3 regions of the Rugosimonospora acidiphila genome follow, and region 3 is predicted to be linked to each of the others. Evidence: riboswitches for the same ligand, from Rfam matches in the RefSeq annotation. Region 3 holds a riboswitch; each other region holds the start of a gene.
The links. A riboswitch is a leader RNA that binds a small molecule or an ion and turns the genes downstream of it on or off. The one in region 3 is predicted to bind cyclic di-AMP.
Positions count from the first base shown of each region.

Region 1: it holds a riboswitch for cyclic di-AMP, as region 3 does, so the genes downstream of both, ABEA87_RS00130 (C40 family peptidase) here and ABEA87_RS39335 (C39 family peptidase) in region 3, are expected to answer to the same signal.
Region 2: it holds a riboswitch for cyclic di-AMP, as region 3 does, so the genes downstream of both, ABEA87_RS36155 (LysM peptidoglycan-binding domain-containing protein) here and ABEA87_RS39335 (C39 family peptidase) in region 3, are expected to answer to the same signal.

Region 1 is NZ_BAABJQ010000001.1:24,188-27,455, reverse strand. It holds gene ABEA87_RS00135 (pyridoxamine 5'-phosphate oxidase family protein) at 1-498, opposite strand, end outside; gene ABEA87_RS00130 (C40 family peptidase) at 783-1,811, opposite strand; cyclic di-AMP (ydaO/yuaA leader) riboswitch at 1,840-1,973, opposite strand; gene ABEA87_RS00125 (C40 family peptidase) at 2,207-3,205, opposite strand.
Region 2 is NZ_BAABJQ010000034.1:23,955-27,222, reverse strand. It holds gene ABEA87_RS36160 (beta-galactosidase) at 1-819, shown strand, start outside; cyclic di-AMP (ydaO/yuaA leader) riboswitch at 1,066-1,272, shown strand; gene ABEA87_RS36155 (LysM peptidoglycan-binding domain-containing protein) at 1,272-1,994, shown strand; gene ABEA87_RS36150 (VOC family protein) at 2,301-2,675, shown strand; gene ABEA87_RS36145 (low temperature requirement protein A) at 2,705-3,268, opposite strand, start outside.
Region 3 is NZ_BAABJQ010000044.1:54,092-57,359, reverse strand. It holds partial or broken gene ABEA87_RS39340 (sialidase family protein) at 1-463, opposite strand, end outside; cyclic di-AMP (ydaO/yuaA leader) riboswitch at 1,031-1,173, shown strand; gene ABEA87_RS39335 (C39 family peptidase) at 1,520-2,371, shown strand; gene ABEA87_RS42870 (YciI family protein) at 2,593-2,712, shown strand; cyclic di-AMP (ydaO/yuaA leader) riboswitch at 2,847-2,980, shown strand; gene ABEA87_RS39330 (C40 family peptidase) at 2,988-3,268, shown strand, end outside.

The sequences.
Region 1 (3,268 bases), on a different contig from region 3:
CGCCGGCCCCGCGTGCAGAGCCGGGTCGCCCATCGTGTGTCCGGACCGCTCGTCCCGCCAGATCTCCGTCCGCCGGGCCGATGGACCGCCGCCCTCCGGCCGCCGGGCCACCATCGCCACGTCCACCGAGAATTCGTAGAGCCGCCAGTCGATCCGGCGCTCCGCCCGGTACGCCTCGGCCAGCCGCTCCACCCTGGCCCGGTCCGTGACCGGCCGGGCGCGGCCCGACAGGTACGCCTCGTCGTCGTTGTCCTCCGGCGGGAACGCGTGCAGCGCGTAGCGCCCGTCACGGTCGAGGTCGCGCCTCTTCGGCGAGTCGATGACGAAGCAGTACAGCCCGTCATCCATGATGACCGGCGCCACGGGGTGTATCCGCGGGCCACCGTCCGGCCGCACCGTCGCCAGGTACCCCAGGCCGGACCCGTACTGGTGGACGAGCTCACGGATCGCCGCCGCGAGGTCGGGCTCGGCTGCCGCGAATTCCGACCAGGTTGCCATCTCCACATTCTATCGAACATATGTTCGGATAGGAACCGAAAGCGCGGCGCCCCGCTCCGGCAGGCTCGGCGGGGGGAAGAGGTACGCCGGGGGAAGGCACTGCGCGGGCGGGGCGCCGCAGGTGAGCGATCAGAGCGTGGGCGACGGGCTATCAGAGCGCGAGCGATGAGGGGATCCGAGGCCGCTCCGGACACTGACCGGGGAGGAGGAGGTCCGGCCAGGCCTCGGGCATTCAGGAGCGGTGATGCCGCGGGCTAGTCAGCCACCCGCGGCGCCGTCGTCCGTCAGGTGGTAGGTCGGCCGTAGCCGTTGACGACAGAAGTGTTGATCTTCTGCATCTGCACCGGTTTGCCGAAGGTCGGCGCGCTGACCACCCAGCCATTGCCCACGTAGATGACGACGTGGTGCACGTCCGAGTAGTAGAAGACCAGGTCGCCCGGCTTGAGGTTGGCCTTGCTGACCGGTGTCGTGGTCTGCTTCTGCTGGTACGCGTTGTGCGGGATGGTCACGCCCACCGAGCGCCAGGACGCCAGGGTCAGCCCGGAGCAGTCGTAGGAGTCGGGGCCGTCGGCGTCCCAGACGTACGACTTGCCGATCTGGTCGCAGGCGAACTGGGCCGCCTTGCTGCCGGCGTCGCCGGTGTACACCTGTGGGCAGGCGACCGGGCGGTACTCGCCGGTGCCGGCGCCGCTGCCGTATGCGGCCAGCCGCATCTGCTGCAACTGGTTGAGCTGGCTCTGCAGTTGCGTGCGCTGCGTGGTCAGCTGCTGCTGCTGCCTGGAGAGCTGCGCGACCATCGCGTCGATGGGCGCTTCCTGCTTCTGGTACTGCTGGCGCAGCTTCACGACGTCGGAGATGCTCTGGGTCTGCGAGCGGGACACCGCGTCGAGCATGCCGAGCTGGTCGACCAGAGTGGTCGGGTCTCCGCTCTCCAAGAGCGCGTTGAGGTTCGAGCTAGGGCCGTACTCGTAGTACTTGGCGGACAACGCGCTGATCCGAGTCATCGCCAGGTCTACCTGCTGTTGCAGCGGCTTGATCTTCTTCTGTAGACCGGCGACCTTGGCCTGGTTGTTGACCAGATTCTGGTGGACACCGTCCCACTGCTCCAGCAGCGGTTCGAGCTGGTTCCACTTCTGGTCGATCTGCGCCTCGAGCTGCCCCGGAGTTTGCGGGGCAGCGGAGGCCGTGGTGGCGCCGACGGCGAGCACGAGGCCGGAGACGGCGGCGACGAGGCCGACGAGACGCGCGGCGCGGACCAGGCGGAAGGTGTGAATCAGACGGGTACGAGGCGGTCGGGCGGCAAACCCTGCCACGGTGGACGACCCTTTCTTCCCTGCGAAGGCATTTGGCCTTCACCGCCTACCGGGTTAGCTGACGGATTCGGGCTGGGAAGCGCCCTACCGCGCGCTGCGCGGATTCACCCCATGGTGCTGGTGGGTCCCCGGTTCGTATTGTCGATTCGGCGGTGCCGTCCGGGGTCTCCCCTCACGGGCGACCGACTTCCGAGCGGCGACTCATAACGGTAGGGACACGACACCGTGCCGCGCAAGCAAACACGAGCATTACTACGCGCCGAATTTACTTTGTCGACGCGCGGTAACGACCATATCCGACGAGTAGAAAACTCGTTAGAACGTTTGCGGAAATCGAAACCGGCGGTGTCCATAGTGGACACCGCCGGTTTCAAACTCCGGAGGAACCGGGAGGATCAGGGTCGGCCGTAGGCGTATGGAGTGCCGATGACCGTCATCTTCGTCTCCATGACGTCCTCGCCCTCCCTCGGCGCGTGCACCACCCAGCCGTTGCCGATGTACAGCGCGACGTGGTGCAGGTCGGAGCCGTAGAACACCAGGTCGCCGATCTGCAGTTGGCTGGAGCTGACCCGCCTCGTGGCCGCGTACTGTTCCGCCGCGTTGTGCGGCAGGGACACGCCGGCGGCCTCCCAGGCGACCATGGTCAGGCCCGAGCAGTCGTAGTAGGTCGGCCCCGCGTCGCCCCAGCCGTACGGGTGACTGATGAGCGAGCAGGCCTTCTTCGCGGCCGTCGCGCCCGAGCCGCTGGTGTAGGTGTACGGGCAGGGGACCGGCTTGAGGTTGCCGCCGGTGGTACCGGCCGAGCCGTACGCCTGGGTACGCAGCTTCTGCAGCTGGCTGATCTGCGCGTTGATCGTGGTCTTCTGGGTGGCCAGGCTCGCGTCCTGCTTCTTCTGCTGGGCGACCAGGCTGTCCAGGGACTTCTTCTGGGCGGTGTACTTGGCGACCTGCTGCTGCACCGCGTCGACGGTCTTCTGCTGGGCCTTGGCCACCTGGTTGAGGCTCATCATCTCGTCGACCAGAGTGGTCGGGTCGCCGCTTTCCAGCAGGGCGTTGAGGTTGGAGCCGGGGCCGTTCATGTACAGCTCAGCGGACATCGCGCCGACCCGGGTCTGTGCCAGCGAGACCTTGGTCTGCAGCGGCGCCAGCTCCTTGTTCAGCGTGCTCTGCTTGCTCAGGTTCTGTTGAAGCTGCTCGTGCACCTTGTCGTACTGCTCGACGAGCGGCTCGAGCTGGTTCCACTTCTGGTCGATCTGCGCTTCGATGTCGGAGATCGATGGGGTGGCGTGTGCCTGCGTGCCGGGTAGCAGTGCCGCGATGAGCGCGAACACCGCGGCTACCACGACAACGGCGACACGCCGCGAGGGCAGGTGGACAGTGAGGTGATTTCTCACGAAGAGTGAACTCCTTCGCTCCCGGGGGGACGGAGCGGGACGATCACATAGGTTAGGGAAGGT
Region 2 (3,268 bases), on a different contig from region 3:
AAGGACATCATCCTGTGCGTCGGAGCGGTGAAGGCGTTCGGATACCCCGAATTCTTCGTACCCGACCACCGCTTGGACGAGCCGCTGCGGGAGGGCAGGCTCGTCGAGCCCGGACCGCATCGCGCGTTGCTGGACGCGGCGACCGAGTTCATCACGCGGATCGTGCGGCGCTACCGCGACCGGTCGGCGATCGTCGCGTGGCAGGTCGAGCACGAGGCCGTGGACCCGCTCGGCATGGAACACTCGTGGCGGCTGTCGGCGGACTTCGTCGCCAGCGAGGTCGATGCCGTCCGCGCGGCGGACCCGGGCCGTCCGATCCTGATGAACGGCTTCCTGCCCACCTCGCTCCCCGTCGCGCTGCACCAGGGATGGCGCACTCGCGACCAGGGCGACTCGCTGTCGGTGGCGCAGCGGTTGGCCGACATCGTGGGCATCGACTTCTACCCCCGGCACGCCCTGATCGGTGCCGCCGGGCGGACGGTGTATCTGGACGGCAGCCGCACCCCGTGGCAGCAGCGCAGGCGGCGGAAACTGTTCGAGTGGGCCGCCGCTACCGGCAAACGGCTGATGGTCGCGGAGGGGCAGGCGGAGCCGTGGGAGACAGTGACCGAGCCGCCCCGCCCGCACGGTGAGGGAATGTACAGCTGCCTGCCCGAGCACGTGATAGCCAACTTCAACCAGTGCGTGCGCTGGAGCCGCGGGGCCGGCGCGGTGCTGTCGGCGTACCTGTTCTGGGGGGCCGAGTACTGGCTCGCTCGGAGTCGCGATGGTGACCGTCGGTATCTGGAGGCCGTCGACCGGGTACTCGACGAGTCGTAACCGGCAGGCATGTGAGCGTCACGGTTGGACCGGGCGGGCTCCCGTGCGCCGGTCGCGCGGCCATACCTCGTGCTTCCCTCATGTCGCAAATAACGGGCTCGCGCGTCCCGGCCGTAACCGACCGGGTTTCGCGGTGAGCAGTCTCACGATAATCGTCGTTTGGTTTGTCGCACGGCGATCCATCGGCCTAGCTTCGGGCGGTCCGCAACCGTGGACCACGTCGCCCGGTACGCCGAATCCTGCCGCCGGCCGACGCAACCGAATCCAACGGCAGGAGCGGGGGAACCAGGTTCTCCGGCGCGCGTCGCGCGTCTTGGGGTGAAGCCGCCTCGTTACTCCTAGTAGTTATTGAGCCCGTGAAGCGGGCTGGTGCCGGAGTCAACGGACACGGCGGCCGGGCATACCTCGGCCCGAACCCGACAGCTCACCTCGGAGGCGTGGAGGAGTTTGCCATGGCATTTTCCAAGCACAACGATCGCGGGCCCCGGGGACGTCGTGGCGGCGTCATCGCCGCGCTGGCGGTTTCCGGTGCGGCCGGTGCCCTCGCCCTGCTCGGCCCCGGTACGGCGGCCAGCGCCTCGCCGAGCGTGAACTGGGACGCGATCGCGAAGTGCGAGTCCGGTGGGAACTGGAGCATCAACACCGGAAACGGCTTCTACGGGGGTCTGCAGTTCTCGCAGGGCACCTGGGCCGGGTACGGCGGCACGCAGTACGCGGCCCGCGCGGACCTGGCCAGCCGTGAGCAGCAGATCGCCATCGCGGAGAAGGTGTTGGCCGGACAGGGGATCGGCGCATGGCCGGTCTGCGGCGCGCGGGGCGGTTCGTCGAGTTCGGGGTCGAGCTCCGCTTCGTCGACCACCGCGTCCTCGGGTGGTTCGTCCTCGGGCTCTTCGTCGTCGGGTGGTTCGTCTTCGGGTGGTTCGTCTTCGGGTGGTTCGTCGACGCACCACTCGTCGTCGGGCTCTTCGTCCTCGGGCGGTTCGACCTCCCGGGATTCGTCGGCGGGCGGTTCGTCGGCGGGCGGGGACTACACCGTCCAGTCCGGCGACACGCTGTCCGAGATCGCGCAGCAGCACGGGATCGAGGGCGGCTGGCGGACGCTGTACCAGAAGAATGAGGGCGTCATCGGTGGCGACCCGAACTTCATCCTTCCCGGCGAGCGGCTGGCGTTCTGAGGCGCTACCGGGCAGTGCGGAAGACGCACAACCGTAAGACGCACAACCGTAGGACGCACCAACCGTAGGACGCGCCAACCGTAAGACGCACCTACCGTTTTCGGGCGTCCGCCGTGGTTCGGCGGGCGCCCGAGCGGGAGCGCGTCCGATCCGCGTGAGCCGGCGGCCCGAATGTCCAGTGTGGACTTTCGTGCCGCTGCCGTCGCGGGCCCGGGTCGCCGAGAACCATCCGACCGGGGGACACCCACGGCGGGACGCGGGCGCGTCGTTGACTGGTAACTGGTCGGACTACCTATTATCGGCGGCATGAGTCTCACCCACATCCAACTGCTCTCCCTCCCGGTCACGGATCAGGATCGGGCCAGGGACTTCTACGTCGACACCCTCGGGTTCGACCTTGTCAACGACGACGCCACGATGCCGGGCCAGCGGTGGGTTCAGGTCCGGCCGAGCGGTGGGCAGACCTCGATCACGCTGGTGACCTGGTTCGACACGATGTCGGCCGGCAGCGCCAAGGGTCTGGTCATCGAGTCCGACGACCTGGACGGCGACGTCCAGACCCTCGTGGCGCGGGGAGTGATCATCGAGGGCGGCATCCAGCAGGCGCCGTGGGGACGCTTCGTCACCTTCGACGATCCCGACGGCAACGGCATAGTCCTGCAGTCCACCGCCGGCCGCTGAGGTCCCGGGCGACCCTCGACGAGTCGTGTTCAGGGGTCGCCCGACAGCCTGCCGGAGCCGCGCCGGCCGCGGATGGCGTCGGTGACCGCGACGCCCAGCAGGTTGATGGCGACCAGGACCGTCGCCAGTAGCGGCGGCACCGCGCACGCGACGACCGCCATCGGGATCAGCACTACCGCCCAGGCGACCCGGGAGCGGGAGTACCGGCGGAACATCTGGTACTCGAAGGTGATCCGGCCGACCAGGAACAGGGCCGGCCCGGCGAACAGCACCACCGCCCAGGCGGCCGGCGTCGTCCCGCCGGGCTGCCCGATCACGAGCTCGAAGCCGGTACCCAGGGCCACCACGCCGGCCACCGTGAGCACCTGTGTGTACGGCGCCCAACGCTCGACCCGTCCCGGGTTCTGGTCGATCACCGTCTCGAAACGCAGCCCGATCCGGAACACGTAGATCTGCCACAACAGCGCCGTGGCGGCGAACGCCGCGAGGAGGGCGGCGGTGCGGAGCCCGGAGAAGCCGGTCTGGCCGAACTTCAGGGCCGGCACCACGATCAGGTCGCCGAGGGTCAGGATCATGAATTGCTGGTACCGCTC
Region 3 (3,268 bases):
CCGGATTCGCGTTGGTAATCAACAGGATCCGGCCGGTCCGGCTGTCCACCACCGCGGTGGGCTGGTCGTGCGTGTCGCCGTTGCCGGCGTTGATGAGCTGCAGCGGCCCCCACGTCTTGCCACCATCGGTGGAGCGCTTGAGCACCACGTCGATGTCCCCGGAGTCGCCGCAGCTGGTGACCCGGCCCTCGGCGAACGCCAGCAGCGTGCCGTCGTTGGCCTTCACGATCGACGGAATCCGGAAACAGGTGTATCCCGCATCCTGGGCCGGGCTGTAGATGACCTGTGAGGTGAGGCTCGGAGCGGGCGGTGGGGGTGGGGGCTGGTGATGCGCGGCACCGGCCGGTGCGGCACTGGCCGGCGCGGCGGTCGCGATGAGCAACGCGCCGGCCAGGGCGGCCACGGCCGGCAGGAATCCCCGGCGGCGCGACGCCAGGGCGGTAATGCGGGACGGTATGGGCATATGCGGGCCTCTCGCACTGAATGGACATCCTACGTAGGACGTCCTGCCTTTGGTGCACCGTAGCCAGACCATCGATTCCTGGCAAGAGTGCGACCCAAAAGCCCGGCACGACCGGATTTGCCTGCAAAACACACGCCTACCGCCCCGCCCTCTCGGCCGCGAGAAGCGCTCAGATCCTGGTGGCCTTCCCCCTGCCCGGGGGGGAAGCCACCAAGAATTCGACTCTCTCCCGGCCCCGGAGCCCCGGCCCGGCGGTGATATAAATCGCGGCGGCCCAGCCCGGGACCTACCCGGCGCGCCCGCACGGGCACGTAAAGTCGATCATCGAACGCGGGTTGTCGATGTCCCCCGAACGCACAGGGTTTCCGATTTCGAACGGCCGGTAATCGAACATCGAGTTGAGCCGTTGTCACCGATCGTATTCGGATTCGCAGCCGCCACCCTCCCGCGCGGCGCCGATTCGCGCCCGTCGCGGGGAGAAGCCGAGGTCAGGGGGTTGGCAGCGGCGGGGGCCGACAGTACTGTCAACCCGTCTGGTCCGGCCCCCCGTCGTCACTTGATGACACCGGAACAGACCCGCTGAATCGTGCAGGTCACGAATCGGGGACCCGTGCTCGTGGGGTGAATCCGCGAATACCTCTATTCGCGGTAGGGCGATCTTTCCCGCCCGAATCCGTCAGCTAACCCGGTAAGCGGCACCGGAAGGAGAACGTGCTCGTGCGACTCACGTTGTCGTGGTCCAACCATGCGCTTTTCCCGCTCGACCCAGTGCGCCCCGTTGCGCCGGTCGCAGCGGCCCAGTGACGCCGGAGAGATAGTCACCACCGCCGGCCGGCGGCGCGCGGACGGTCAGCCGGGCACAAGCAGCCCGTAGCGTCACCGAATTCGCGCACGCGATCGCGATTCAGGCGATTCACCACCCGGACGTGGTACCAGCCTGCCTCGCACAAATCCCCGGAATGGTTTTTCCATCCGGCTGTGACACCTTTACCGGTCGGCCTTTCCAGAAATCCATCCGCTTCCATAGAGCGATAGAAATCCCCTGGCGAGGAATTTGTGAACCCCCAAAATCTCGGTAAGCACTTCAAGCATGCCGTGCCCAGTCGCGCGCACCGCATCGCCCTGGTCTGGGCGACGATGCTGGGCGTGGCCCTGCTGATCGCGCTCCCGCTCAGCCTGGGCAAGCGCTCCACTGCCCCCGGCACCGCCCAGGCCATCTCGCTGGCCAACGCCGCCGGCACCATCAACAGCTCGGGCAACGCCGGGGCCGAAATCGCCGCGCCGGCATCGGCCGCGTCGTCGCCGGCCGCCCCGTCGCCCGCCGCCCCGTCACCGACCCACGCGTCGACCGTTCCGGCCGCGCCGAAGGTCGTGAAGGCCCCGGCCAAGCCCGTGGCACCCGCCGCCAAGGACCTCAAGTTCGACTTCGAGTACCAGATCAACGGCTACTACTGCGGCCCCGCCTCGACCCGGATGGCGGCGAGCACGAAGATCGCCGCGCCGAGCCAGGACACCATCGCCATGGCCATGGGCACCACGACCGCCGGCACCAACTCGGCGGCCGACACCACGGCCGAGCTCAACCGCCTCGAGGGCACGAGCTTCTACCACACCACCTTCATCCCCGGCAGCAGCGCGACGTCGGCTGAAATGGACCAACTGCAGGCGAACGTCGTGCACGCGATCAGCAACGGGTACGGCGTCGTCGCGAACATCGTGGGCAGCGCGCAGGACCTGTCCGGCGGGTACCACGAGTACGACGGCGGCCACTACATCGCCGTCATCGGGTACAGCGACAACGGGCGGGACGTGCACATCGCCGACCCGGCCGGTGAGGGCGCCGACACCTACTGGATGACCACCATCGACCTGGCCAACTGGATGGGTACCCGCGGCTACTCCTCCTGACCTGACCGCCGACGGGTAGATCTCTCCTCCCGTCACAAGCGAAACCCGGGCGCCTCGTCCGGGAGCCGTCGCCGGCTCCCGGACGGGGCGCCCCGCTATTCGCCGGGCGACGCCGCCTGCCGATCGAGTATTCCCGGGCACCGCGGCGCCTCGATGAGTTTCATAATCGGGGCACGCCGCTGAGGGACGGCACGTTTGCCGACCCGGTCCGCGATGGTGCTATGGCAATCTTCACTACGCGGGAAGCGGCCGAAGAGTTCACCAAGGACGAGCCGTTCGTGATCAACGGTCTGGTGCGCCGTTGGCACATCAAAGATTGGAACGGAGTATTCGCCGGCTAATGACGCTGAGCACCGGCACGCACGTCAATCGGTAACGGTCTGACTACTACCCTCTTGGGCGGTCCGGCTTGTAATGACCGGGTGCCGGTGGCTATCGTTCGGTCGTCCAAGGTCACCTAACCGTCCGGCCCTGAGGCCGGACACCGCCGAGTCGTCACCACGAGCCGGGAACCCACCTAAGCACTGGGGTGAACCCGCGCAGCCGCGCGGCAGGGCTTCTTCCGCCCGAACCCGTCAGCTAACCCGGTAGGCGGTCGAGGAAGAAGGAGCCGCCCGTGGCGTACGCCCGAGTGCTCAGCCGGCCACGCCGTGTCCTTGTCGCCGTCGCCGCCATGATGTTCCTCGTTGTGGGAACCGGCACGACCGCCCAGGCGGCACCCTCGATCTCGGATATCGAGGGGCAGATCAACGACAACTGGAACAAGCTGGAACCGCTCGTCGAGCAGTACAACGAGCTGCACTCGCAGCTGCAGCAGAACCAGACGAAGTCCGCCAACCTGGCCAAGCAGATCAAGCCGTTGCAGATCCAGGTGGACCTCACCCTGACCCGGGTCAG